2 regions of the Streptomyces incanus genome follow, and region 2 is predicted to be linked to the other one. Evidence: riboswitches for the same ligand, from Rfam matches in the RefSeq annotation. Region 2 holds a riboswitch; the other holds the start of a gene.
The links. Region 2 has a riboswitch for glycine ahead of gcvT (glycine cleavage system aminomethyltransferase GcvT). Riboswitches for the same ligand answer to the same signal wherever they lie in the genome.
Positions count from the first base shown of each region.

Region 1: it holds a riboswitch for glycine, as region 2 does, so the genes downstream of both, gcvP (aminomethyl-transferring glycine dehydrogenase) here and gcvT (glycine cleavage system aminomethyltransferase GcvT) in region 2, are expected to answer to the same signal.

Region 1 covers NZ_JBHSPC010000131.1:6,254-20,475, forward strand. The annotation lists gene ACFP2V_RS33850 (FHA domain-containing protein) at 1-497, shown strand, start outside; gene ftsR (transcriptional regulator FtsR) at 544-1,287, shown strand; gene ACFP2V_RS33860 (bifunctional nuclease family protein) at 1,365-1,838, shown strand; gene ACFP2V_RS33865 (MerR family transcriptional regulator) at 2,057-2,743, shown strand; gene ACFP2V_RS33870 (DNA polymerase IV) at 2,824-4,362, shown strand; gene ACFP2V_RS33875 (PRC-barrel domain-containing protein) at 4,448-4,822, opposite strand; glycine riboswitch at 4,934-5,030, shown strand; gene gcvP (aminomethyl-transferring glycine dehydrogenase) at 5,202-8,087, shown strand; gene ACFP2V_RS33885 (carbohydrate ABC transporter permease) at 8,265-9,029, shown strand; gene ACFP2V_RS33890 (DUF5999 family protein) at 9,154-9,360, opposite strand; gene ACFP2V_RS33895 (hypothetical protein) at 9,788-10,372, opposite strand; gene ACFP2V_RS33900 (glutamate-cysteine ligase family protein) at 10,940-12,457, shown strand; gene ACFP2V_RS33905 (CPBP family intramembrane glutamic endopeptidase) at 12,637-13,437, shown strand; gene ACFP2V_RS33910 (PhzF family phenazine biosynthesis protein) at 13,499-14,222, opposite strand, start outside.
Region 2 covers NZ_JBHSPC010000014.1:63,663-77,884, reverse strand. The annotation lists gene ACFP2V_RS05205 (helicase-related protein) at 1-2,397, opposite strand, end outside; gene ACFP2V_RS05200 (hypothetical protein) at 3,132-4,085, shown strand; gene ACFP2V_RS05195 (L-serine ammonia-lyase) at 4,285-5,652, opposite strand; gene glyA (serine hydroxymethyltransferase) at 5,828-7,102, opposite strand; gene gcvH (glycine cleavage system protein GcvH) at 7,118-7,495, opposite strand; gene gcvT (glycine cleavage system aminomethyltransferase GcvT) at 7,870-9,003, opposite strand; glycine riboswitch at 9,039-9,161, opposite strand; glycine riboswitch at 9,162-9,261, opposite strand; gene ACFP2V_RS05175 (AAA family ATPase) at 9,496-10,164, shown strand; gene ACFP2V_RS05170 (enhanced serine sensitivity protein SseB) at 10,318-11,124, shown strand; gene ACFP2V_RS05165 (enhanced serine sensitivity protein SseB C-terminal domain-containing protein) at 11,282-12,031, shown strand; gene ACFP2V_RS05160 (ABC transporter substrate-binding protein) at 12,450-14,120, shown strand.

The sequences.
Region 1 (14,222 bases), on a different contig from region 2:
CGGAGAACAGCCGCTTCTGTTCGAACTGTGGAGCCCCGCTCAGGCCCGGAGCCGTCCCGGAGCGTCCCTCCGAGACGACGTCCACCATCTCCATCTCCGGTCTCGAGGCGTACGACGCCGAGGTCACCGGCCAGACGCAGGTGCCGACGCTGTCCCCGGAGGCACAGGCGGCCGTCGACGCACTGCCGATGGGTTCCGCGCTCCTGGTCGTGCGCCGCGGGCCGAACTCGGGCAGCCGCTTTCTGCTGGACGGCGACCTGACCACGGCCGGACGCCACCCGCAGAGCGACATCTTCCTGGACGACGTGACGGTCTCCCGCCGGCACGTGGAGTTCCGCCGCAGCCAGGACGGTTCGTTCACCGTGGCCGACGTGGGCAGCCTGAACGGCACGTACGTCAACCGTGAGCGGATCGATCAGGTCGGTCTGTCGAACGGTGACGAGGTGCAGATCGGCAAGTACCGGCTGGTCTTCTACGCGAGCCAGCGGGGCTACTGACCCTCCCCGGACTCCGTCCGGGGCACCCTGACCCCAGGGAAGGGCCATGCTTCATACACCGAGCGGCGGTGCCGGGCACGGTACCGCCGCCGCGGGAACTGGACTGATGAGCATCGGCACGGTGCTGAACGTGCTGCGTGAGGAATTCCCCGAAGTCACCATCTCCAAGATCCGCTTCCTGGAGTCGGAGGGGCTCATCGAGCCGCAGCGCACCCCCTCGGGGTACCGCAAGTTCAGTGCCGGGGACGTGGAGCGTCTCGGCCATGTCCTGAGGATGCAGCGGGACCACTATCTGCCGCTCAAGGTGATCCGCGAGCACCTGGACGCCATGGGGCGCGGCGAGGCCGTCCCGCTTCCGGCACTGTCCCGGCCGCGGGACGGGGAAGCCGGCCCCGAGCTGTCCGCCGAGCCGCCCGCCACAGCGGCCCGGATCGGGAGGGCCCAGTTGCTGGCGGCGGTCGGCGCCGACCAGCAGCAGCTCGCGGAGTGGGAGTCGTACGGGCTGATCGCGCCGGTCGAGGACGAGGTGTACGACGCCGAGGCGGTCACCGTCGCCGGCCTCATCACCGAGCTGAGGCGGTTCGGCATCGAGCCGCGGCACCTGAGGGCGATGAAGGCCGCCGCCGACCGGGAGGCCGGGCTGGTCGACCAGGTCGTCGCCCCGCTCAAGCGTCACCGCAACCCGCAGACCAGGGCGCACGCGGAGGCGCGCACGAAGGAGCTCGCCGGTCTCACGGTGAAATTGCACGCCGCGCTGGTGAGCGTGGCGCTCGGGGTGAGGCTGCCCTGAGGCGCGGAGGGCCTGGATCGGCCGCCCGACCCAGGCCCGACTACCCAAACATCCCGGGCACGGCCTAGGGTTGCTGTGTGAACGAGCTCGATGTCGTAGGTGTCCGGGTCGAAATGCCCTCGAACCAACCGATCGTGCTGCTGCGTGAAGTGGGAGGCGACCGGTACCTCCCCATCTGGATCGGCCCGGGGGAGGCGACGGCCATCGCCTTCGCCCAGCAGGGCATGGCTCCCGCACGCCCGCTGACCCATGACCTCTTCAAGGACGTGCTGGAAGCCGTCGGCCAGGAGCTCACGGAAGTGCGCATCACAGATCTGCGTGAGGGGGTCTTCTACGCGGAGCTGGTCTTCGCCAGCGGTGTCGAGGTGAGTGCCCGGCCGTCCGACGCGATAGCACTGGCGCTGCGCACGGGTACGCCGATCTATGGCAGCGACACGGTGCTCGACGACGCGGGGATCGCCATCCCGGACGAGCAGGAGGACGAGGTGGAGAAGTTCCGCGAGTTCCTCGACCAGATCTCGCCGGAGGATTTCGGCTCCAGCAGCCAGTGAGGGACGGCGGCCGTTCCGTCGGAATGCCGCTCGGAACCGCGGTGCGTGAGAGCCTCGCGCGGCCCGCACGGAGGGCATTCGGCTAGCCTTTCCCCGTGATGGGGCACGGAAAACCACTCTTAGGGTGATTATCACTCGGCGTGCCGAGTGTGGCGATCGTTGACGCACCCTTGGTGACTGCCTACCGTCGAGGAGGCAGGTCAAGGACGGAGGTCGGCGTGAGAAGCACCGGCGACGGTATGGCTGGGGGTGCCCCCGGACATGGTCTCGGGGTGAGCGGTCCGTACCCTCCCCCAGGCTCTCAGCTCCGCGCGAGCGGGGCGTATGCCCATCACGGCAACGCGGCCGATCCTGCTCCGCAGCGACCGGCGGCCGTGCCGAGCAGCGGAGGGGCGGCGACGTCCATGGCGTCCGAGGAGATCGGCTACCGCGGTCCGACGGCCTGCGCGGCCGCCGGCATCACCTACCGGCAACTGGACTACTGGGCTCGCACGGGGCTGGTGGAGCCGAGCGTGCGGCCCGCCCACGGCTCGGGGACACAGCGGCTGTACAGCTTCCGGGACGTCGTCGTCCTGAAGATCGTCAAGCGGTTCCTGGACACCGGTGTCTCGCTGCAGAACATCCGCACCACGGTCCAGCACCTGCGGGAGGGGGGCCTTCGCGACCTGGAGCGCATGACGCTGATGAGCGACGGCGCCACGGTCTACGAGTGCGCCACGCCGGACGAGGTCCATGCCCTGCTCCAGGGTGGTCAGGGGGTCTTCGGGATCGCTGTGGGCGTGGTGTGGCGGGACGTCGAGAGCGCGCTGTCGCAGTTGCACGGGGAACGCATCGACACCGGGGAGACACTGATCGGCCCCAACCCGACGGACGAGCTGGCGAGGCGGCGCAACCGCGCCGTCTGAGCCGCTGCGCAGACCGCACGGTCCGTGCCGGCGACACGCGCGGCGGGGCATTGTCAGTGGCGTAGGGCAGCATCGGAGATGTGAGATCCGCGCCCACAGTCCTGCATCTCGACATGGACGCCTTCTTCGCCTCGGTGGAGCAGGCGTCCAAGCCGAGCCTGCGCGGGAAGGCCGTGGTCGTGGGCGGGCTCGGGCCGCGCGGTGTGGTCGCCACCGCCTCGTACGAGGCCCGGGTCCTCGGTGTCCATTCCGCGCTGCCCATGGCGCAGGCGCGGCGGCTCGCGCCGAACGCGGCGTATCTGGTGCCCCGCTTCGCGTTGTACCGGTCGATCAGTGACCAGGTGATGGAGCTGCTGCGGGCGTTGTCGCCGCTGGTGGAACCATTGAGCCTGGACGAGGCGTTCGTGGATCTGGAGGCCGGAGGGGCGGCCTGGGACGAGCGGTCCGCGCGGCTGGCCGGCGCGAAGCTGCGCGCGGACATACGGGCGGTCACGGGGCTCACCGGATCGGTGGGGCTGGCGGCCTCCAAGATGCTGGCGAAGATCGCCTCGGAGCAGGCCAAGCCGGACGGGCTGGTGTTGATCGAGCCGGGGACCGAGCGGGCCCTGCTGGCGCCGCTGCCGGTCCGGACACTGCCGGGTGTCGGGCCGGCCACCGGTGACCACCTGCGGCGGGCCGGCATCCACACGGTCGGGGACCTCGCCGAGGCAGGGGAGGACGAGCTGGTACGCCTGCTCGGCAAGGCACACGGACACGCCCTGCACGCCATGTCCCTGGCGAGGGACGATCGGTCCGTGGTGGCCGAGCGGGAGACGAAGTCGGTGTCGGTCGAGGACACCTACGACGTGGACATCCACGACCGGGTGCGGGTCGGGGTGGAGGTACAGCGCCTCGCCGACCGCTGTGTGCGCCGGCTGAGGGCCGCGGGGCTGTCGGGACGGACCATCGTGCTGAAGGTCCGGCGGTACGACTTCTCGACGCTCACCCGCTCCGAGACCCTGCGGGGGCCCACGGACGATCCGGCGGTGGTGCGTGAGGCGGCGGCGCGGCTGCTGGACCCGGTCGACACGACGGGCGGCGTGCGGCTGCTGGGCGTGGGGGTCAGCGGGCTCGCCGACTACACGCAGGAGGACCTGTTCGCGCAGGCGGCGGGGGAGCGGGACAAGGAGCTGCTGGGCGAGGAAGCGGAGGCGGCAGTGCCCGCGGAGGAACGGCAACAGGCGGGTGCCGAGCGGCGCTGGCCGGCCGGGCACGACGTGAGGCACAGCGAGTACGGCCATGGGTGGGTCCAGGGCAGCGGCCTCGGGCGGGTCACCGTGCGGTTCGAGACGCCCGGGTCGGCGCCGGGGCGGGTGAGGACCTTCCGGACCGACGACCCGGCCCTGCACCCCGCCGATCCGCTGCCGTTGGTGGAGCGAAGACCTGGGGGCAGCGGGAGGAGCGCGGGCGGCCCGAGCGGCGAGGACAGCCAGGACGACGACGGTCAGGGCAGCGACGGTCAGGGCGATGAGGGCACCCAGGACGGCCGGGCCGACGGCGACGCCCGGGGTAGCCAGGTTTCAAGGGCTGGTGCGGGGGCGGTGGCCGGCGTTGCGGACCCGGGGGCCTTGGGCGAGTGAGGGCGCTGCCCTGCGTGGGCCCGGAGGCAGGCCCTGGACGGGCGGGTGCCGGGTCGGTGGTTCGGATGCGCCACGGGTGGCGTCCTCAGGCAGAGTCGTCCCTGCCGGCGAGCCTGCCGAAGTCGTGGTCCGGGAGCGGGGGAGGGGCGGCCGTGTCCAGGCCGTAGTGGTGGTAGAGCTGGAGCTCCTGCTCCGGGGAGAGATGACGGCCCACACCGAAGTCGGGGGCGTCCTTGATCAGAGCGCGTTCGAAGGGGATGTGGAGACCGCCGTCGATCAGCTCGCTCGGCTCCAGGGGGACGAAGGCGTCCCTGCTGAACAGGCCGGTGCGTATCGCCGCCCACTCCGGCACGCCGGTGGCGTCGTCGAGATAGACCTCGTCGATCGTGCCGATCCGGTTGCCATTGCGGTCGAACGCCTTGCGGCCGATCAGGTTGCGCGGATCGATGTCGGTCTGCACGGGCCCTCCACAGGTCGCAAGAATTCGTCAGCACTACAAAACGGCACAATCGGCGGAGCGGCCACTCGAAAGTCCGGGCCTTGCCCTCGCTGGTACCCTGGCAGCGGCTGCTGACCCCGTGCGGGAGAGCCCTCCCTGCACCATCGGAGGGCGCCGAAGGAGCAAATCCTCCCCGGAATCTCTCAGGCTCACGTACCGCATGGACGAGGTCACTCTGGAAAGCAGGGCGGGTGTCGACGGCTCCCGCTCTCACCGACGGTGAAAGCCGGCCGCCCCGGGCGGCCGGTGAAGCTCTCAGGTTGAGATGACAGAGGGGGAGGCCGTCCGGGCACCCGCCATGGTGCCCCTCGAAGGTCGTCGGACCAGGAGGCCTCCGCACATGACCGCCCATCGCATTTCCCTCTCCGAGCTCGAACAGGGAACGCCCTTCGAGCAGCGTCACATCGGCCCCGACCACGAGGCCCGCGCCAAGATGCTGGCGCAGGTCGGCTACGGCTCGCTCGACGAGCTGACGGCCGCCGCGGTCCCGGACGTGATCAAGAACGCCGACGCGCTGGACCTGCCGGGTGCCCGGACCGAGCCCGAGGTGCTGGCCGAGCTGCGGTCGCTGGCCGACCGCAACGAGGTGCTCGGTTCCATGATCGGGCTGGGGTACTACGGGACCTTCACGCCGCCCGTCATCCTGCGGAACGTCATGGAGAACCCCGCCTGGTACACGGCCTACACGCCGTACCAGCCCGAGATCTCGCAGGGGCGGCTCGAGGCGCTGCTGAACTTCCAGACCATGGTCGCCGAGCTCACCGGCCTCCCGACCTCCGGAGCCTCCCTGCTCGACGAGGGCACCGCGGCCGCCGAGGCGATGGCGCTTTCGCGCCGCATGGGCAAGAACAAGAAGGGCCTGTTCCTGGTCGACGCGGACGCGCTGCCGCAGACCATCGCCGTCATCCGGACGCGCGCCGAGCCGGCGGGTGTCGAGGTCGTCGTCGCCGACCTGAGCGAAGGCATCCCCGCCGAAGTCGCCGAGCGTGAGATCAACGGCGTACTGATCCAGTACCCGGGCGCCTCCGGTGCCGTACGCGACATCAAGCCGGTGATCGACCGGGCGCACGAACTGGGCGCGCTCGTCACCGTCGCCGCCGATCTGCTCGCCCTCACGCTGCTGACGTCCCCCGGCGAACTCGGCGCGGACATCGCGATCGGCACGACGCAGCGCTTCGGCGTGCCGATGGGCTTCGGCGGACCGCACGCCGGATACATGGCCGTGCAGGAGAAGATGGCGCGCAGCCTGCCCGGACGGCTCGTCGGCGTCTCCGTCGACGCGGACGGGCACAGGGCCTACCGGCTCGCGCTCCAGACCCGCGAGCAGCACATCCGCCGTGAGAAGGCCACCAGCAACATCTGTACCGCCCAGGTACTGCTCGCCGTCATGGCGGGCATGTACACCGTGTACCACGGCCCCGAGGGGCTGAGGACCATCGCGTGGCGCACCCACCGCTACGCGACCGTCCTCGCCGAAGGGCTCCGGGCCGGCGGCGTGGAGATCGTCCACGGTTCCTACTTCGACACGCTGACCGTGCGGGTCCCGGGGCGGGCCGCCGAGGTCGTGACCGCCGCCCGGGACAACGGCGTCAACCTGCACCCCGTCGACGCCGACCTCGTCTCGATCGCCTGCGACGAGACCACCACGCGCGACCGGCTCGCCGCCGTGTGGAGCGCCTTCGGTGTCGAGGGAGATGTCGAATCCCTGGACGCGGCCGCGCGGAACACCCTCCCGGACGCCCTGCTGCGCACCGACGAGTACCTGACGCACCCCGTCTTCCACCAGCACCGCTCCGAGACCGCGATGCTGCGCTACCTGCGCAGGCTCGCCGACCGCGACTACGCGCTGGACCGCGGCATGATCCCGCTGGGCTCCTGCACCATGAAGCTCAACGCGACCGCGGAGATGGAGTCCATCACCTGGCCCGAGTTCGGGCAGCTGCACCCCTTCGCGCCGGCCGGACAGGCCGAGGGCTACCTCACGCTCATCCACGAGCTGGAGGACCGGCTCGCGGAGGTCACCGGCTACGACAAGGTGAGCCTTCAGCCCAACGCGGGCTCCCAGGGCGAACTGGCCGGCCTGCTGGCCGTCCGCGGCTACCACCGGGCCAACGGCGACGAGCAGCGCACCGTCTGCCTCATCCCGTCCTCCGCGCACGGCACCAACGCCGCCAGCGCCGTCATGGCCGGCATGAAGGTCGTCGTCGTGAAGACCGCCGAGGACGGCGAGGTCGACGTCGACGACCTGCGCGCGAAGATCGAGCGGTACCGCGACGAGCTGTCGGTGCTGATGATCACGTACCCCTCGACGCACGGTGTGTTCGAGGAGCACGTCGCCGACATCTGCGCGGCCGTGCACGAGGCCGGCGGCCAGGTGTACGTGGACGGCGCGAACCTCAACGCGCTGGTCGGACTGGCCAAGCCCGGACACTTCGGCGGGGACGTCTCGCACCTGAACCTGCACAAGACCTTCTGCATCCCGCACGGCGGCGGCGGTCCCGGCGTCGGCCCGGTCGGCGTGCGGGCGCACCTGGCGCCGTACCTGCCGAACCACCCGCTGCAGCCCGAGGCCGGGCCGGAGACCGGGATCGGGCCCATCTCGGCGGCGCCGTGGGGCTCGGCGGGGATTCTGCCCATCTCGTGGGCGTACGTCCGGCTGATGGGCGGCGAGGGGCTCAAGCGGGCCACCCAGGTGGCGGTGCTCAACGCCAACTACATCGCCAAGCGCCTCGAGCCGCACTACCCGGTGCTGTACACCGGCCCCGGCGGGCTGGTCGCGCACGAGTGCATCATCGACCTGCGCCCCCTGACCAAGGCGACCGGCGTGAGCGTGGACGACGTGGCCAAGCGACTGATCGACTACGGCTTCCACGCGCCGACGATGTCGTTCCCGGTGGCCGGGACGCTGATGATCGAGCCGACCGAGTCCGAGGACCTGGCCGAACTCGACCGATTCTGCGAGACGATGATCGCAATTCGCGCGGAGATCGAGAAGGTCGGATCCGGTGAGTGGCCCGCGGACGACAACCCCCTGCGCAACGCCCCGCACACCGCTGCCGCGCTCGGTGGGGAGTGGGGGCACGCGTACAGCCGCCAGGAAGCCGTCTTCCCGACCGGAGTGAGCGCCGCCGACAAGTACTGGCCGCCGGTGCGCCGCGTCGACCAGGCCTTCGGCGACCGCAACCTGGTGTGCTCCTGCCCCCCGCTGGAGGCGTACGAAGACTGAGACGCTCTCTCAAAAACGGGCCGGCCTCGGCACGTCCGCGCCGGCGTCCCTGGACGCGTCCGCGAGCGAGTCCAAGGCCGGCTCCGGGCTCGGCTCCGGGCCCGTGCCCCGGCCCCGCGCCGGCGTTTTCTCCGGACCCTGCCGTTGCATCTCGTCCTGATCGCCGTCGGCGCGGTGATGGCCGTACCCCTGCTGTACGCCGTGCTGTCCGGGTTCAAGTCCACCGACCAGCTCTCCGGCAACCCCGCCTGGCCGCCCGACCCGTGGGTAGGCGCCAACTACACCGGCATCCTCGCTTCCGGTGACTTCTGGCGGCTGGTCGGCAACAGCACGCTGATCGCCATCGCCACGGCCTTGATCGTGGTCGTGGTGTCCGCGCCGGCGGCGTTCTCCCGCCCCCGGTTCGCCTTCCGGGGGCGGGAGATGCTGTTCAGGCTGTTCACGAGGGGGTTGATGTTCCCGTTCGCGGTGGCCGCGCTGCCGCTGTTCCTGCTGTTGCGCTCCATGGGCCTGCTGGACAACCCGCTCGGCGTGATCCTCCCGCAGGCCGCCTTCGGCCTGCCGATGACGATCACCATCCTGCGCGGATTCTTCCGGCAGATCCCGGGGGAGCCGGAGGAGGCGGCCAGGCTCGACGGCTGCAGCCCGTTCGGCTTCTTCTGGCGGGTGCTGCTGCCGATGGCACGGCCCGCGCCGGGCACCGTCTCGGTGCTCGCCGTGGTCACCGGCCGGAACAACTTCTTCCTGCCGCTGCTGGTGTTCACCGACGACACCTGGTGGACCATCCCCATAGGCGTCCAGCAGTTCCAGGGACAGGACTCCGTGGACACCGCGCGTGTCTTCGCGTATCTCGTCCTGGCCATGGTTCCCGCGCTCGCCTTCTGCTCGGTCGCCGAGCGCCAGCTCGTCGGCGGCCTGACCGCGGGCGCGACCAAGGGGTGACGCACACACGCCCGGTGTATCACGGTGTGTGACAGACCCTGGATATGCGTCGGGGCCGGTTCGCGGGAGTTCCCGCGGTCCGGCCCCCGGGTTCCGTGGGCGGGCTCCGCTCCGCCCGGCAGAGCTAGGCGGTGGTCATCACCTGGATGGCGCCCTGAAAGCGCTGCGGGGCGATGCACCTGCCATCGGGCAGGAGTTCACCGGTGTCCTCGAAGAGCACGACACCGTTGCACAGCAGGCTCCAGCCCTGCTCCGGGTGGTGCGCCACGAGACGGGCGGACTCCCGGTCGGCGGAATCGGCTGCGGGGCAAGGCGGCTGGTGCTGGCACATGGATGGGATCTTTCGCTCTGGCGTGACCTGTGGGCTGGCTGTCGTTTCAGTTCCGCGGCGTGAAGCTTCGTTCATGGCCGCCCCCCGTGGTGATAGGCCCGTCGAGACAGGCTGGTCGGAAACAAGTGTTGCCCCTCGGGCGGAAATCCGCAGGGGTTTCGCGGCACCGCCCCTCACAGGTTGATGACGCGTCACCCTGGCGGACGGTTCAACTCAACTGCCCTGTCAATTCGGGTGGTTCCGCATGGCCGGATGAGGCTAGTCCGGTCCGGAGTCCTGGTCGCCCGGTGTTCAGGACCACGTCGGGCTTCCTCGTGGTTCCGGCGAGGGTGTGCCCCGCCGCCGGCGGCCCGGCGGCGGGGCATGGAGGAGCGAGGTGTGGGAGGGGGAGGGGTGCAGAAAGGGTGCTCGCGCGAGGGGTGAGGCGTCAGGCGGGTGAGCCGAGCAGCCGGTCGGGCGTGGCCCGGTGGGTCAGTACCGGGAGGAGTTCGGCGGCCCGGTGCGGGCGGTGGGCCGCGATGCCGGGCGGTGCCGGGGCGAGCGGGACGAGCAGGTCGGTGGCTGCCGGATGGCCGGTGGCGCCGTCCGCGGTACGGTCGCCGTGCAGCCAGAGGGTCAGCATGTAGAGGCCGGGGACCGACAGCAGTCGGGGCTGGTACGACTGCGGCAGGGCCTCGGCCTGGCGCAGGGCCAGTTCGGTGGAAGCGATGTAGGGGCCCTCGAAGAAGCGGGAGAAGGTCCAGCCGTCGGGGGTGAGTACGGTGTCCGCCGCGGCCACCGCCCGGTCGCCGCAGCGGATCAGGAAGCGCCAGCCGGCCAGTCGCGTCGCGGACACGCCCTCGGCGGTGACCCGGTCCAGGACGTGTACGGGCAGCGGCAGTTCGGGCGAAGCAGTCCCCTCGGCGCCGAGGAGGGAGGGAGTTCGGGCCTCACTGAACGCGGTGGGAGAGGAGAGTGCGGTCAGGACGGAACGCAGTGCGGGCGCGGGAGCCGGGGGGACATGCAGGGGCATGATGGGTCGCCTCTCATTCGAAGGCACAGTGACGCGAGGGCGGGGCGGACGGCGCTGTCAGCTCGCGAAGGCCGGAAGGCAGGGGCCGGGGGTCTGAGCACGAGAGGTGAGGGGTGAGGAGTACCGCACGTCACCTCGTCGCCTGGATCACTCGACCGTGGGCGCCAACCTTCTGCCTTGTCCACGGAGTTTATACGACGCGTGTTCGGAGTATGTTTCGGCTAGCCGTTTTCGACCCGCGGAACAAGGGTACTTCTGGACGATGAAACGGGGGAATTATCCCGATTCTCAGCCGGGCATACGGCGATGACCTCGATAAATGTCCGCGCAGTGGTAGGCCTATTGTCGTCGGCGTTTTTCACGAGTTCGCCGTCGCCTTGTCACGTGCGTTGTCGGTCATGTGCCGGCCATGCCGCGTGAATGTGCCACTGGTCACCTTCGACCAGCGTAGCGGCCGACAGGTCACTTCGGGGCGTTATCGATCGCATCCGCTGGGCATCCTCCACTGTGGACCGGGACCCGGCGGCCGATCATCGGACCGCCCATCCGAGGAGAAGGGAGGCTTCGATGGGGGAGAAGGTCGTGGCAGGCGGGTTCGACCTGTCCGATCGCCAGCGCTACCGCGACAAGCTCCGCAGGTGTCTGACGGGGTTGGAGCGACTTCTGGCGGAGAAGCGGTTCGACCGGCCCAGAAATCTCATGGGGCTGGAGATCGAATTGAATCTCACGGGTGCCGACGGGATGCCCAAAATGTTGAATGGGCAAGTCCTCGAGCGGATTGCGAGCCGCGACTTCCAGACAGAACTCGCCATGTTCAACCTGGAAGTCAACATAGCCCCACACCGTTTGGGGGGTCGGGTATTCGACCGGCTCGCCGAGGAGCTGCGCACCTCCCTCGCGTACGCGGACCGGAAAGCCGCCGAGGTGGACGCCGGAATCGTGATGATCGGCATTCTGCCGACGCTGGACCGCGACGACCTGGTCTCCTCGAACCTCTCCGCCGTCGACCGTTACACCCTGCTCAACGACCAGATCGTGGCCGCCCGCGGGGAGGACTTCAACCTCGAGATCGAGGGGGTGGAACGCCTCAGCTGTACCTCCAAGTCCATCGCGCCGGAGGCCGCCTGCACCTCGGTGCAGCTGCACCTCCAGGTCACCCCGGCCCGCTTCGCCGACGTGTGGAACGCGGCCCAGTCGGTCGCCGCCCCCCAGATCGCCGTCGGCGCCAACTCGCCCTTCTTGTTCGGCCGTGAGCTGTGGCGCGAGTCCCGGCCGCCGCTGTTCCAGCAGTCCACCGATACCCGTCCGCCGGAGCTCCAGGCGCAGGGGGTTCGGCCGCGCACCTGGTTCGGCGAGCGCTGGGTCGGCTCGGCGTTCGACCTCTTCGAGGAGAATCTGCGCTACTACCCCGCACTCCTGCCGATCTGCGACGACGAGGATCCACTCGATGTGCTGGACCGGGGCGGCACCCCCTCGCTCGCGGAACTCGTCCTGCACAACGGCACGGTTTACCGATGGAACCGCCCGGTCTACGGCGTCGTCGACGGCGTGCCCCACCTACGGGTGGAGAACCGGGTCCTGCCCGCCGGGCCCACCGTCGTCGACGTGGTCGCCAACGCGGCGTTCTACTACGGCCTCGTCCGTGCCCTCGCGGAGGACAGCCGCCCCGTGTGGACCCGGCTGCCCTTCGAGGCCGCTGCCGCCAACTTCGACGCCGCCTGCAGGCACGGCATCGACGCCCGCTTCACCTGGCCCCGGCGCGGGCGTTACGGGGGTACGGTCGAGGTGGACGCGGTCACCCTCGTACGCGACGAACTGCTGCCGCTGGCCGAGGCGGGACTGGACGCGTGGGGCATCGAACCCGCGGACCGAGACCTGTACCTCGGCGTGATCGAGGAGCGCTGCCGACGCCGGCAGAACGGCGCGAGCTGGCAGGCCGCGACCTTCCACCGGGCGCTGGACGGGGGCCTGTCCCGGGAGGCGGCACTGGCGGCCACCACCCGGCACTACCGTGAGCTGATGCTGCGGGGCGATCCGGTGCACACCTGGCCCGCGGGGCTGCCGGAGCCGGTACCCACGGGCTGACCCCCGGGTGAGCGGGCGGGCGCGCCCCGGGCAGCCGCAAGGACGGCCGGTCGTGGCCCGCCGACCGCACGGTCGGCCGGGGGATCGTACAAAGCCGACGGACGCGGACCGCCCGCCGGGTGCTCGGCCGGTGCCTTCATACTGAACCGATCGGACGGATCGGTGATCTGGAGGCAGGTGTGCAGGCGGAGGCGGGCCCGGAGGCCGATGCGTATCCTCAGCGGCGGCTCACGCGGAAGACGCTCCGCGAGGAGACGCTGCTCGTGCTCGCGGTGTCGCTCGGCGCGAGCGCGGTGTCCGCGCTGATCAGTTTCGTCGGCTCGGCCACCCGGCCGGGCGGCCTGAAGGACCAGGCGGCCACCCTCAACGGCTCGGCCGCACCGGGCCGTCCCTGGCTCGACCTGGCCTGGCAGCTCTTCGGGATCACCAGCGCGCTGGTCCCCGTCGCGCTCGTCGCCCACTTCCTGATCCGCGAGGGCGCGGGACTGCGCACCCTCGGCTTCGACCGCGCCCGGCCCTGGTCCGACCTCGGTCGCGGGACGGCGGTCGCGGCGGCCATCGGCAGTAGCGGCATCGCCTTCTACCTGGCCATGCGTGGCCTCGGCTTCAACCTCACCGTGGTGCCCGAGGCGCTGCCCGAAGTGTGGTGGAAGTTCCCCGTGCTGATCCTCTCGGCGATGCAGAACTCGATCCTCGAAGAGGTCATCGTCCTCGCCTATCTGCTGCGTCGGCTCGATCAGTTGGGCTGGTCGCCGGGCGCCGCGATGGCGACCAGTTCGGTACTGCGCGGCTCGTACCACCTCTACCAGGGCATCGGCGGGTTCATCGGCAACATGGTCATGGGTGTGGTGTTCGTCCACCTCTACCGCCGCTGGGGCCGGGTGGGGCCGCTGGTGGTCGCGCACACGCTGCTCGACATCGGGGCGTTCGTGGGGTACGCGCTGCTCGCGGGCAAGGTGGACTGGCTGCCCACGGCGTGAACCGATTCGGGAAGGGGGCGTGCGATGGTGCCGCACGCCCCCTTTCGTCCCTGGGTCCGGCTCAGCCCGTCGGTCCGCCGCGGTTCAGGGCCCCGCCGCTCGGCAGTGCGGCACCCTGCAGCTCGCCTTCGATGACGGTCACCGCCCGTCCGCCCAGCAGGGTGCGCCCGCCGCGCAGTTCCGTACGGACGCGGCCCGAGCGGGGTGAGGCCTGGAGGCCGGTGAGGGCGGTGCGGCCCAGGCGCTCGGACCAGTAGGGGGCCAGCGCGGTGTGGGCGCTGCCGGTCACGGGGTCCTCGTCGATGCCGATGTTCGGAAAGAAGCAGCGGGAGACGAAGTCATAGCCCAGGGAAGGGTTCTCCGCGCGGGCGGTGGCGATGACGCCGCGTGCGGAGTGGGCACCGAGGGTCTTGAGGTCGGGCCGCAGGGCATGGACCGTCCGTTCGTCGGCGACCTCGACCAGCAGGTCGCCGACGTTCGGACCGGTGTCGAAGGCCGTGAGTGGCTCGGCCCCCAGCGTCTCGGCGAACCCGTCGGGGAGGGTGAGCGGGGTGAGTGGGGCCGTGGGGAAGTCCAGGGTCACGGAGCCGTCCTCGGCCGTCGTCGCGACAAGGACGCCACTGCGGGTGGCGAACCGGACGGGGCCCTGGTGGGAGCCTGTGGTGTGCAGGACGTGGGCGGTGGCGAGGGTCGCGTGGCCGCACAGGGCGACCTCGGCGGCGGGAGTGAACCAGCGCAGCGCCCAGTCGGCGTCCTTGCTCTCGGGCAGCGGGTGCGCGAAGGCG
Region 2 (14,222 bases):
GAGGGGGAGCCCTCGGTCCAGGCGCCAGTAGAAGCTCTCGTCGAGGTTGGGCCCCGGGAGGGGCACCACGACGGACCTGAGGCCGAAGAGGTGCTCGCTCTGGCGGTCCTCGCCCCGGATGGTCGCAGTCGTCGCCACCACCTTCATGCGGACTCCTCGCCCGTCGGCCCGGTGCCTCGACGTCAGGGTGCGCTGCACCTCCGCCAGGAGCCCTTCGTAGTGCCCCGAGAAGGCCCCGAGCTCCTCGTTGACCATGTGCAGTTCGTCGATGATCTCCAGGGAGGGGGAGGGGTCGTAGAGAGGTGCCTTCAGGGGCCCGGGAGCCGTCTTCGGATGACCGGGCGCGTGGCGCTCGTGGCACTTCCCGCCCCGACCGAACCCGTGCTGCGGGCACCAGCAGTCGACGTCCCCCAGGAGCGCGCCGAACTTGTCCGACAGTCCAACGTTGGCCAGCTTGTCCAAGGTGCCGACCACGACCGTGGGCAGGTAGCGGTAGATCTCGGTGTCCACCACGACGATTGGCAGGATCTTCCCGCACTGCTCGTTGCCGCAGACGTGCTTGAGCCTGAGCTCCTGAGGATCGGGGGGCGGGATGTGTACCGACCGTTCACCGCAGTAGGGGCAGTCGTGTACAAGTCGGTACGCATGCCGCTCTGCCTCGCTCGACCGAAGGCGGTCGAACGTGCGATCGGACGTGAGCGAGTTGGGGGTGTTGCCTCCGCCGGCGTAGAAGCCGATGAAGAAGGGCCACCCGGGATTGCCGCCGACCTTCTTGATGCGGTCAGCGTTGCGGCCTCGGACGATGTCAGCGGCGGCAATGACGTCGAGTTGCCGCTGCGTCTGCTGCAGGGTGAGGAGCCGGAGGGGGAAGCGGCACCAGGCCGAGACCCCGACCTCCTTTCCTCTGGTCCGGTCGTAGAACATGCACACGAGGACCAAGCCGAGATAGGCCTCCGTCTTGCCGCCTCCGGTCGGGTACCAGACGACGGTCGCCGCTTCGGTGGGATCCACGTCCTGGTCGTCACCCCAGAGTCCCGGCGTGAAGAGCTCCTGGGGGTGCTCCCGCCAGGCCAGGGCGCCGATCTGGCTCACGATGGCCACGAGCTGGAAGAGGCGCCACCCCCGGTTCGGTCGCTTTTTCCGCGTGTTGAGCTCCGTCATGGACTCGTTCGCGAGCTGGAACGCGGTCAGCAGACGGGCATCCCGCCGCAGCCACGCGATGCCGTCGCGGAAGCGGGCGACCTCCAACGCCGCGGCTTGGCGGTCGGACTCCTTCCGGCGGGCCAGATCCGGTCTGTCCTGGAGGCCCTCCGTGCTCCATGCGGGGGCGTCGAGATACGCCTCCATCTCGTCGGCGAGGTCCTCCAGAACCGGCAGCGGGTCCGCAACGAGCGCCGAATAGCCCCAGCGTTCGTCCGCGCGGGCCACCGCGCGATGGGTGTCGTGCTGCGGTACGGGCACGCTGCGGACGGAGACGAGCCGGCCGTCGTGCCACCGCGGCTCGACACCGCAGTTGTTCGCGTACGCCCCCAGGTCCCCCGAGTAGCGGTAGGCGTCGGCTCCGAGATCCATCACGATGGGCAGGAGACGGTCACCGTCGATCTCCAGTCCCGCGCGGAACAGGGCGTTGTCCCTCGCCTCGTCGCGGCGGCTGCGGCCCGCGTTCCTGCCCTTTCCCTGGACGGTCACGACCGGGTCCGCAGCGAGGTTCTGCAGGGTCGCGGTCACCCGGAGCCGTCCCGGGGCCACCGGCCTCGACGTGATGACGACGTGTGCGGCGGGGGCCGGTACCACCGGATCCCCGGCAACCTCCAGGGCCAGCCACTGCTCGAAAGACCTGTCGTCCTCCATCGCCGCAGGAGGCACCAGACGCTCTCGGCGGTCGTTGCCCACACGACGATCGATCCGCGGATCACGGAGCGCCAGCTCGACGGCCTCCGCGAAGCCGTGCCGGAACTCACCCTCCAGAGTCTGACGGAGGCCGGCCTGACCGAGGACGATCTCCACGGGGCCGACCGTCACGTCAAGTCGCCTGAACAACGGAGCCAGCCGGTAAGGCTCCTCGCGATCGCCCGCCCACTCCAGCTGCTCCGCTCGGGTCGGCAGAGCCGAGTAGTAGAACGACGCCTTCGCCTTGACCATGACGGAGCTGGCGTTCTCGGCCTCGAACTCGAACCCGAGGCTGTCCGGAGTCATCCGACCGTACCTAGGTGCGGCGCCGCCCGGCTCGACGGCGTGGGGGCCGAGGCTCTCCATGAAGTAGCGCGCGCTGGGAGGTTCGCCGAGGCAGACGTCGCCCTGTGCCTCGCCTGTGGCGTCGGTGACCACCGCGCTCACGAGGTGCTCGACGAGGGCCGTTTGCTGGGCGACGCCCGGCTTGAACGGGGGTGTGGTCACTGCGTCTCCCCTCCAGCTTCGGCGTAGGTCGCCGACGGGGAGGAGGCGCTGCAGGAGGGCCTGAGCAGGTGGTAGGTGCCGTCGTTCACGAACGAGCGACGGGGGAGCCGAGGCGGCTCCGAGGTACGTGCCGGCGGCGACGAGTATGCACAACCGGCCCGCAGGACATGGGTGTCCACGGGAATCTCCAGGGTCCGCGAGTCAGAAGCCGCCATGGCACGACGCCGTGGCCGGACATCCTCTGCTTCTCCGAACCTGATCAGGATGAGCTCAGGGTGAGGCAAGTTACAAGCTGATAAACCAAGTTGATCGAATCTGTCCGGTACGAACCGATCCATTGACTTAATTGATCGGCCGCCGGCAGGGTGCGGGCCGACGCCCCGTCTCCTCAGGGCCGACGGCTGAACGTCATCACCGGGTGATCCCAGGGCGGTGCAGCCCCTGGCTTGCCGACTGTCCGCGCGCTACCAGGCGGCGGTTGCGAACATCCTGACTGAGAGATCGCAGTCGAGAGGCGGACGGAGACGGCGGCAGAATCCTTCGGTCCACGTCGGAGGCACGCGACGGCTGCCGTTGTGCGTGTCAACGGATGCAAGGACAAGGGCCGTCCCTGCATCTACGGGCGGAAGGCTTAGAACGATCAGGTCGACCTGAATGACTTCGGCATAGCAGAACGCCGAGACGCGGCTCGGCGATCCCAATTAGGCTCCTGCAAAAAGCACATGGGGGGCAATGTGACCATCGACGTAGTCGACGCCGTAGGGCTCGTCCGCAAGAACCGGAAGACGCGCAAGCGTTTGCAACAGGCCGCTCAGGAGCTCGATCGGCAGGCTACGGAGGACTCCGTCGCCCTGAGTAAGGCACGGCAGATGCTCTACGACGTGGCCGTTCTTCCCTCCCGTGATGTCTACGGGCGTATGAAGAACGTGGATCACTTCGAACTGGCAATGATCGAGAGGCCCACCGCGAGCAATGAGGGGGGTGTCGAGCCACGGCGAACGGAAGGTGTCGCCGTGTTGCCGGCCGCCCGCATGGTGGGCGGCGTGGTTCTGATCGTCGCCCTGCCACTCGTCGTCGGTCCCGCTGTCAAATCGGGGTCCTATCGCGCGGTGCAGAGCCTCGGATCCGCCTCCACGGGCAGGGCGATCAAGACGCTGCGTGGGGCCGCAGCCCGCAACGCCGCAGAAGCATGGTTTGGTCGTGGGGCTGTTGCGGTCGGCGGCGGCGGGCGAGCGGCCGGTAGGAAGATGCTGGACCAGATCGAGGCCACTTCGGGCAAGGTCACGTACGAACTGGCAGCGAGATGGCGGATCCAAGCGCTCGAAGCCAGCAAGCAGGAGGAGGCGCAAGTACTGGAGCGGCGCGAGGCCGGCGTAAAGCAGAGGCAGGACGAGGCGCTCGCGCTGCACGAGTGCGTCGAGAGCATGCAGCGCGTCACTCAGGATCTCCGGTCCGAGCTGATGACGAGGTTGCCGTCACTTATCGCCCTGGTTGACAAGTGTGACGATTTCGCCCGATATGACTCCCGTCGGCGGGCAGAGGTCGCGACGATGCTCGATCTCGACGGTCTCGCGGTGAAGGTCATGAAGTGCCCGCTGGTTGACCCAGCGGGACGCCCGACCGAGGAATTGATGCTCGTCGTTGCCGAAGTCGAGGCGCGACTCGAGGCGATGCAACCGCACGCGTGAGCTCCACAACTGGAGTGCTGATCTGCATGGACTCGGCGCGCGCTGGCGTTCAACCGGGTCTCGGAGCCGGGACATCCCAGGGACTTTTCAGGGACTTTCACGTCTGTCCCAGGGAGGTTCCAGGGACTTTCCGCCGTGCAAGCAGGGAAGGCCCTGACAGCGCTGAAAGAACGAAGCGCGCTGGTCAGGGCCCAGAACCTCAGCACTCGATGATGTTCACCGCGAGACCGCCCCGGGCGGTCTCCTTGTACTTGACGGACATGTCGGCGCCGGTCTCCTTCATGGTCTTGATGACCTTGTCCAGGGACACCTTGTGGGAGCCGTCGCCGCGCATCGCCATCCGGGCGGCGGTGACCGCCTTCACCGCGGCCATGCCGTTGCGCTCGATGCACGGGATCTGGACCAGGCCGCCGACCGGGTCGCAGGTCAGGCCGAGGTTGTGCTCCATGCCGATCTCGGCGGCGTTCTCGACCTGTTCCGGTGAGCCGCCCATCACCTCGGCGAGGGCGCCCGCCGCCATCGAGCAGGCGGAGCCGACCTCGCCCTGGCAGCCGACCTCGGCGCCGGAGATGGACGCGTTCTCCTTGAACAGCATGCCGATCGCACCGGCCGCCAGCAGGAAACGGACCACACCGTCCTCGTCGGCACCGGGGACGAAGTTCATGTAGTAGTGCAGAACGGCGGGGATGATGCCGGCCGCGCCGTTGGTCGGGGCGGTGACGACCCGGCCGCCCCCGGCGTTCTCCTCGTTCACGGCCATCGCGTAGAGCGTGATCCACTCCATGGCGAGGGCCTTCGCGTCGCCCTCCGCGCGCAGCTTGCGTGCCGTGTTCGCGGAACGCCGGCGCACCTTCAGGCCGCCCGGCAGGATGCCCTCGCGGGACATGCCGCGCGCCACGCACGCCTGCATCACCCGCCAGATCTCCAGCAGGCCCTCGCGGACCTCCTCCTCCGTCCGCCAGGCGCGCTCGTTCTCCAGCATCAGCGCGGAGATGGACAGGCCCGTCTCCCGGGTCAGGCGCAGTAGCTCGTCGCCCGTGCGGAACGGGTACTTCAGGACCGTGTCGTTGAGCTTGATGCGGTCCGCGCCCACCGCCTCCTCGTCGACGACGAAGCCGCCGCCCACCGAGTAGTACGTCTTGGCCAGCACCTCGGCGCCGGACGCGTCGTGCGCCCACAGGGTCATGCCGTTCGCGTGGTACGGAAGCGCCTTGCGGCGGTGCAGCACCAGGTCGTCGTCGAAGGAGAACGCGATCTCGTGCGTGTCGAGCAGCCTCAGCCGGCCCGAATCCTTGATCTTCTCCACCCGTCCGTCGGCCGTCTCCACGTCCACCGTGCGGGGCGAGGCGCCCTCCAGGCCGAGCAGCACCGCCTTGGGCGTGCCGTGCCCGTGGCCGGTGGCGCCGAGCGACCCGTACAGCTCCGCGCGGACCGAGGCGACCGAGTCCAGCAGCTCCTCGTTGCGCAGCCGCCGGGCGAACAAACGGGCGGCCCGCATCGGGCCGACCGTGTGCGAGCTGGACGGCCCGATGCCGATCGAGAACAGGTCGAAGACCGAGAGGGCCACGGGAGGACTCCTAGGGGTTCGGCGGACGCCGCTGTCCGCCGGGGGGTGGTTCGCGGTGATACGCATGCGGGGAACGGGACGGTGTTCACAGGGGAACGCACGACACGGGGCATCGCGCACACTGACCCAGTGTGCGCGATGCCCCGGACGTTCGTACGAATCAAAGCGTACGGAATTACTTCAGACCGGGGTACAGCGGATGCTTCTCCGCGAGGGCCGTCACCCGTGTCCGGAGCGCCTCGGCGTCGGCGGCTCCGAAGGGGGAGGGCGCCTTCAGCGCCTCGGCGATCACGTCCGCCACCTCGGCGAAGTCCTCGGCGTCGAAGCCGCGGGTGGCCAGGGCGGGCGTGCCGATCCGCAGACCCGAGGTGACCATCGGAGGGCGCGGGTCGTTCGGGATCGCATTGCGGTTGACGGTGATGCCGACCTCGTGGAGACGGTCCTCGGCCTGCTGCCCGTCCAGCTCGGAGTCGCGCAGGTCGACCAGGACCAGGTGCACGTCCGTGCCGCCGGAGAGCACGTCCACGCCCACCGCCTTGACGTCGTCCTTCATCAGGCGCTCGGCCAGGATGCGGGCGCCCTCCAGGGTGCGGCGCTGGCGGTCCTTGAACTCCTCGGACGCGGCGACCTTGAAGGCGACGGCCTTGGCCGCGACCACATGCTCCAGCGGGCCGCCCTGCTGGCCGGGGAAGACCGCGGAGTTGATCTTCTTGGCCAGCTCGGCCGTGGAGAGGATCACGCCACCGCGCGGGCCACCGAGGGTCTTGTGCGTGGTCGTGGTGACGACGTGGGCGTGTGGGACCGGGTTCGGGTGCAGGCCCGCCGCGACCAGACCGGCGAAGTGCGCCATGTCGACCATCAGGTACGCGCCGACCTCGTCCGCGATCCGGCGGAACTCGGCGAAGTCCAGCTGCCGCGGGTACGCCGACCAGCCGGCGACGATCAGCTTCGGCCTGCTCTCCTTGGCCAGCCGCTCGACCTCGGCCATGTCGACCCGGCCGTCGTCGCCGACGTGGTAGGCGACGACGTCGTAGAGCTTGCCCGAGAAGTTGATCTTCATGCCGTGGGTCAGGTGCCCGCCGTGCGCGAGGTTCAGGCCCATGATCGTGTCGCCGGGCTTGAGCAGCGCGAACATCGCGGCGGCGTTGGCCTGCGCGCCCGAGTGCGGCTGCACGTTGGCGTGCTCGGCGCCGAACAGCTCCTTGACCCGGTCGATGGCGATCTGCTCGATCACGTCGACGTGCTCGCAGCCGCCGTAGTAGCGGCGGCCGGGGTAGCCCTCGGCGTACTTGTTGGTGAGGACCGTGCCCTGGGCCTCCATGACCGCGACCGGGGCGAAGTTCTCCGAGGCGATCATCTCGAGGGTGGACTGCTGGCGGTGCAGCTCGGCATCGACCGCCGCGGCGACGTCCGGGTCGAGCTCGTGCAGCGGGGTGTTCAGAAGTGACATGCGGTTACGGCCTCCTCAGCCCTGGATGAAGGCGTCGTACTCGGCGGCGGAGAGCAGGTCGGCCGGCTCCTCGCCGACCCGCACCTTGAACAGCCAGCCGCCCTCGAAGGGGGCCGAGTTCACCAGCGACGGGTCGCTGACCACGTCCTCGTTGATCTCGGTGACCTCGCCGGTGACCGGGCAGTACAGGTCGCTGACCGACTTGGTCGACTCCAGCTCGCCGCAGGTCTCGCCCGCGGTCACGGTGTCACCGACCTCGGGGAGCTGGACGAACACGACGTCGCCGAGCGCGTTGGCCGCGTGCTCGGTGATGCCGATGGCCGACACACCGTCCTCGGCGGCCGACAGCCACTCGTGCTCCTTGCTGTAACGCAGCTGCTGGGGGTTGCTCATGACCTGGATTCTCCTGTAAGCGGTGGACTTGCTGATGACTCGGAAACTACGGGAAGCACGGGACAAGCGCGTGGGCAGGCACGATCTGCCCGGCTCATCCGTGCGAGGACCTGCGAGGACCTGAAGACCCTACGGCGACGTACGAGGACCTGCGCGCCGACCCACGACGACCCACGACGACGGGGAAGGGCCCGGAAGCCGTGATGCTGTGGTCGGTTCGGCCCGGCGTTCCGGGCCTCGCGAGCCCGTACCGACGGCCCTGGTACTCCGGCGAACCGTGACACATTCCCGGAAGTGTCACGGTCGGCGGGCTCATGCCCCGGGTTCACCGGATTCGCCGACAGCATCAGCCGTCCCGGGGCCCTCCGTGACGGTTACTTCTGCCGCTGGTAGAACGGCAGCGCCACGACCTCGTACGGCTCGTGGCTGCCGCGGATGTCCACGCCGACGCCCGCCGTGCCCGGCGCCGCGTGCGCCACGTCGACGTACGCCATCGCGATCGGCCGGCCCAGCGTCGGCGAGGGCGCGCCGGAGGTGACCTCGCCGATCACCTCGCCCCCGGCGACCACCGCGTATCCGGCGCGCGGGACCCGGCGGCCCTCGGCGACCAGGCCGACCAGGACGCGGGGCGGGGTCGCCTCGGCGCGGGCGGCGGCCTCGGTCAGGGCGGCGCGGCCCACGAAGTCGCCTTCCTTCTCGAACTTCACCACCCGGCCGAACCCGGCGTCGAACGGCGTCAGGGAGGCGCTCAGTTCATTGCCGTACAGCGGCATGCCGGCCTCCAGACGCAGCGTGTCCCGGCAGGACAGCCCGCACGGGACCAGCCCGATGCCCTCGCCCGCCTTGGTCAGCGCCTGCCACAGTTCGACCGCGTGCTCCGGCTTCACGAACAGCTCGAAGCCGTCCTCGCCGGTGTAGCCGGTACGGGCGATGAGCGCGGGGACGCCCGCGACCGTGCCGGGCTGCCCGGCGTAGTACTTCATGCCCTCGAGGTCGGTGTCGGTGAGGGACTGCAGGATGCCGGGGGACTCGGGGCCCTGCACCGCGAGCAGCGCGTACGCGTCGCGGTCGTCACGGACCTCGGTGTCGAAGCCGGCCGACCGCTCCACGAGCGCGTCCAGCACCACCTGGGCGTTGGAGGCGTTCGCGACGACCAGGTAGCGGGGGGACCCGGCCTCGGGGTCGTCGAGCCGGTAGACGATCAGGTCGTCCAGGATGCCGCCGTCCTCGCGGCAGATCATGGTGTAGCGGGCGCGGCCGGGCTTGACGGTCCCGATGTTGCCGACCAGCGCGTGATCGAGGAACCGGGTCGCCTGCGGGCCGGTGACGGTGATCTCGCCCATGTGGGAGAGATCGAAGAGACCGGCCCTCGTCCGCACGGCGTTGTGCTCGTCGCGTTCGGAGCCGTAGCGCAGGGGCATGTCCCAGCCGGCGAAATCGGTCATCGTGGCACCGAGCGAACGATGCACGGCGTCGAGCGCGGTCCGGCGGAGTTCGGTACTGCTCATCGGTCGGTCTCCCAGGGCAGGACAGGCGAGGTCTTTCCTCCCCATCTGTCATCGGAACCTGAGAGGTTCGCCATGACCGCCCGCGCAGGGGACGACCACGGCTTGCACCTTGGGTGGAGCCACCGGCGACTCGCGCGGGGCCCGCTTTTCAGATGTGCCTCGCCCACGCGGTAACGGTGCCTGAGAGATTCAAGGGAGGGACTTGCTCCTTCGGCGCCCCGGCGGCAACGGTGCCGAGGACTCTCCCGCGCGGATTCAAACGGCCGGTATGCAGTTGGCGCGCTCATCATTGCACGCATCGCGGGGCCGCGGCAGGGGGACCCTTCTGGGAGAAGCACAGGGTATTCGGGTGTTCACGGACGGCTGTGACAGGCCTGTATCGGGAAAGGGACGGAAACCAGAGGCACCCGGCGTTACCGTCTCTTTACACTCGGCGGGGAGGTGTCCGGTACCTGGGCACAGGGCCGGACAGCCCCCAGGGGAGGACTCACGGTGAACAAGGCCAGGGCGTACGCCACCACCACGGGCGTCACGCTGCCCGAGCCGCAGGCCCCCTCGGCCCGGGGGGCCTGCGGCACCCTGCCCGCGCCTGTCGTCCGCGACCTGCGCGAGCGCGCCGGCCGCAGCCCGCACGCCCTGCTCTTCGGCCCCCGCGACCTCGTCGTGGTCACCGGACTGCCCGGCAGCGGCAAGTCCACCCTCATGCGGCGCGCGGCGCGCGGCACCCTCATCGACTCGCAGGACACCCGCGACCGCTGGGACCGCGGCATGCCGCGCCTCCTGCCGTACGCGGTGTACCGGCCCCTGGTCCGCCTCGCCCACTACGCCGGACTGCGGCGCGCCCTGCGTACCGGCGAGGGAATCGTCGTCCACGACTGCGGCACGCAGGCCTGGGTGCGCCGCTGGCTGGCCCGCGAGGCCCGCCGCCGGGGCGCGGACCTGCATCTGCTGCTGCTCGACGTCCCCCCGGAGCAGGCTCTGGACGGCCAGCGCGAGCGCGGCCGCGGGGTCTCCCGGTACGCCTTCCGGCGCCACCGCACCGCCATCGACCGGCTGCTGGCGTCCGTGACGCGCGGCATCCTGCCCGCGGGCTGCGGCTCGGCCGTCCTGGCCGACCGCGACGCGGCGAACGCACTGCACCGCATCGACTTCACGAACTGACGGCCGCACAGACGGCCGGCCGGTGTACGGACAGGCGGCCGGGGTGCGGGCAGGCGGCCGGTGCAGGGGCAGGCGGCGGTACGGGCCGACCGCCGGGCGCGGCAGCGGTTAGCCTTTCAGCCACAGCAGTGGTTCCAGGCAGGCGGTAGGCAGATGGACTTCCCGGCGGGCTTCTCCGCGGACTTCCCGGCACAGACTCACCCCCATCCGCACGGCGGATGGCCCGGCAACGAGCTGGAGGAGGTGCTCTCCGCATCCCTCGGCTTCCCCTCGGCCGACGGCCGGATCATCGAGGTACTGGGCCGGAGCCATGTGTGGGTACCGCTGCCCGATGGCGGCGGACCGGACAGCGGCCCGCTGGACCTGCCCACGATGGAGATCGAAGGCCAGGCGTACGTCCCGGTCTTCAGCTCCGAGGAACAGTTCCGTCAGGTCGTCGGCTCCCCCATGTCGTTCACCGTCGCGCCCGCGGTGGAGTTCGCGCGCGGTCTGCCACCGCAGGCCGGGATCGCCGTGAACCCCGGGGGACTGGTCGGTGTCCCGCTGCCGCCGCCCGCCGTCGCCGCCCTGTGCCGCGCCGGACGCGGACCGCTGGACGGCCCCGCGAGCGGCGGCCGGGTCAAGCTGTTCGAACCCGACTGGCAGGACGACCCGGTGGACTTCCTCGCCGCCGCCTCCAGGGAGTTCGAGGCCCTCGGCGTCGTCTCCACCGCCCGCCGCTGCCTCGCCGAGATCGAGACGGCCGAACCGGTGCTGTTCGTCGGCGTCGAACTGTCCTCCGCCGAACTGACCCGTGCGGAGGGCGACCTGCGGGCCGCGCCGATGGACGCGCTGGGCCGCGCGCTGGGCCGCGCGCCGGTGAAGTGGCCCGTCAACCTGGTCCTCCTGGACGTGGCCCAGGACCCGGTCGGCCAGTGGATGCGCGACCGTGTCCGCCCCTTCTACCAGTGGGAGCGATGAGGGGGCCGCAGTGCTGCCGGAGGACGGCCGCGAACCGGCGGAGCTCCCCGGGGTCGAGAGGCGCTTAAGCTAGGTTCATTGGCTTGGGCGAGGGTGTTGTACGGAGGGGCGATACAAAGTGAGCGCAGGCACCGCGGCGGCCGGACAGGTCGAGCACATGCTGCGCCAGGTGGCACCGGGGCGTTACGACGCCTACGAGGCGTTGCTGCGCGCGCTCGCGACCCCCTCCTCCGGTCACGTCTGGATGCTGCTGTGGCACGGTCAGGCGGGCTCCCCGGACGCCCAGTACGGGAACATGGAGGTCGACGGCTTCGGCTACGCGCCCTGCGTGACCTCCGCCCAGGAGCTGTCCGCCAGTGGCTGGAACCGGTCCTACGAGGTCGTCGACGGCCTCGAGGCCGCCCGCGCCCTCTACCCCGACCGCTACGGACTCTGGCTCAATCCGCACGCCCCCGGCGGCGGCCTCGGCATCCCCTGGCTCGATCTGCGCAGGCTCGCCACCGGCCTCGACCGTCAGCCCGCCGGGCCCCTGCGGCTGTCCGAACCCGCCATCGAGATCCCGCAGTTCTACGCCCTGCTCGCGCAGAACGCGCACCGCACCCCCGCCGTCCGCTCGCTGCGCCGTGCCTGGGTGCAGCCGTCGCTGGGCGCCCCGTACCTCGCCATCGGCCTGGACGTGTACGACACGTCGCCGCCGGCCGTGGACGCGGTGCGCGCGATGATGCGGCAGTCCCTCGGCGCGGTCCCGGACGGGCTCCCGGTGTCGACCGTCGCGATGTCCGACGAGCACGACCCGGTCGCTATGTGGCTGCGCGCCAACGCCCGCCCGTTCTACGACCGCGAGGCCCACGGCGCCGCTGCGCCCCCCGCCGCGGGCTCCGGCTATCCGCCCGCGCACCAGCGCTGACCGGGCCGTATGCGGGGGAGACGGGTACGGCCGCACCCTCCTGTGCTGACTCAGCGTGACGGTGTCCACGGAGTGGACACGAGCGTCAGCAGGGGCAGCCCACGCCGCTGCCGGGCACTGGTTTTGTGACAGGTTTTCAGCCATGTGCGCTCCGCTGTCGCCGGTTGACCGCCCGTCACCTGCGGTTTCACCTGTTCTTCACGCGGTCCGGCGCTTCCCATGGAGGGATACGGGGAGAGCCGAATGTCTCAGGACGGTTAATTCCTGAAGGGGGGGCGCCTGAAGAGTCCCTTATGTCAACTGTTCAGATCTCAGGTGGGTATCACCGCTATCCGGACTGTTCTCGACTCGCTGTGAACATCTGTAGTGTTCGGCCGGTCAAGATGCATCCACATAGCGGACCCGGAGTGGCCCCAATATGCGCATATCCAAGTCCCGAGCCGCTCGGGCGATCACGGCCGCGGTGGCGGTCGCTCTGATCGCCACGGGCTGCTCCAGCGACCGGGACAGTGACAACAAGAGCGACGGCAAGAAGGACACCTTCGTCTTCGCCGGTGCCGGTGACCCTGGCTCCCTGGACCCTGCCCTCGCGAGCGACGGTGAAACCTTCCGCGTGACGCGCCAGGCGTTCGAGGCGCTCATCGAGCACAAGTCCGGCGGCAGCGAGATGGTCGGCGGCCTCGCCGACAAGTGGTCGAGCAACGACAAGGGCACCGTCTGGACCTTCGACCTTCGCAAGAACGTGAAGTTCCACGACGGCGAGGCGTTCAACGCCGCTGCCGTCTGCGCCAACTACGACCACTGGTTCAACTGGACGGGCACCTACCAGTCCAGCGCGGTCTCGTACTACTGGCAGACCATCATGGGCGGCTTCGCGAAGAACGAGGACAAGGAAACGCCCGAGGCGAACTACAAGTCCTGCACCGCGAAGGACGAGAACACCGCCGTCATCGAGGTCAAGGAGCCCTCCGCCAACCTCCCCGGCGGCTTCTCCCTCAACGCCCTGGCGATCCACTCGCCGAAGGCCATCAAGGAGTACGAGAAGCAGGACGCCTCCGCCAAGGGCGACGCCATCACGTACCCCAAGTACAGCCAGGAGGCCGGCACGGTCGCCGGTACCGGCCCGTACAAGATCACGAAGTGGAACAAGGGCAACAAGGAAGTCTCCCTTGAGCGCTTCGATGGCTACTGGGGCGAGAAGGCGAAGATCAAGAACCTGGTCTTCCGTACGATCTCCGATGAGCAGACGCGCCGTCAGGCGCTCCAGGCCGGTGACATCGACGGCTACGACCTGGTCGCGCCGGCCGACGTCAAGACCCTCGAGGACCAGGGTTACGGCGTCCCGACCCGTGGCGTCTTCAACCTCTTCTACGTGGGCATGAGCCAGGAGGCCAACCCCGCGCTCAAGAAGAAGGAAGTCCGCCAGGCCATCGCGCACTCGATCGACCGGGAGAACCTGGTCAAGACCCAGCTGCCCGAGGGCGGCAAGGTCGCCGACCAGTTCATGCCCGACACGATCGAGGGCTACTCCAAGGACGTCAAGCAGTACCCGTACGACACGGCCAAGGCCAAGAAGCTCCTCAAGAAGGCCGGCCAGGAGAAGCTGAAGGTCGACTTCTGCTACCCGACCGAGGTCACCCGCCCGTACATGCCTGCCCCGCAGGACCTGTTCGAGCTGATGAAGGACGACCTGGAGAAGTCCGGCATCACCGTCACGCCCAAGGCGATGAAGTGGGCCCCGGACTACCTGGACGCCACCGAGTCGGGCTCCTGCGACCTGCACATGCTCGGCTGGACCGGTGACTTCAACGACGGCTTCAACTTCATCGGCACCTGGTTCTCCGGGTACGACAAGCAGTGGGGCTTCAAGGACAAGAAGGTCTTCGACGCCGTGAACGCCGGCTCCAAGCTCGGCAAGCACGAAGAGCGCATCGCCGCGTACAAGAACGCCAACGAGGTCGTCATGGAGTACCTGCCGGGTGTCCCGGTCTCGTCCTCCCCGCCGGCCATCGTCTTCGGCAAGAACGTGAACCCGCCGAACGTCTCCCCGCTGACGCAGGAAGTCTTCGCCGAGGCCTCGTTCAAGTAAGCGAGCAGTAGCCACCCAAGCACACAGGGTCCGCCCGGCCGTCGAAACTCACGGCCGGGCGGGGCCATTCATGGAACACATCACGTAAGAAAGGGGCATGCG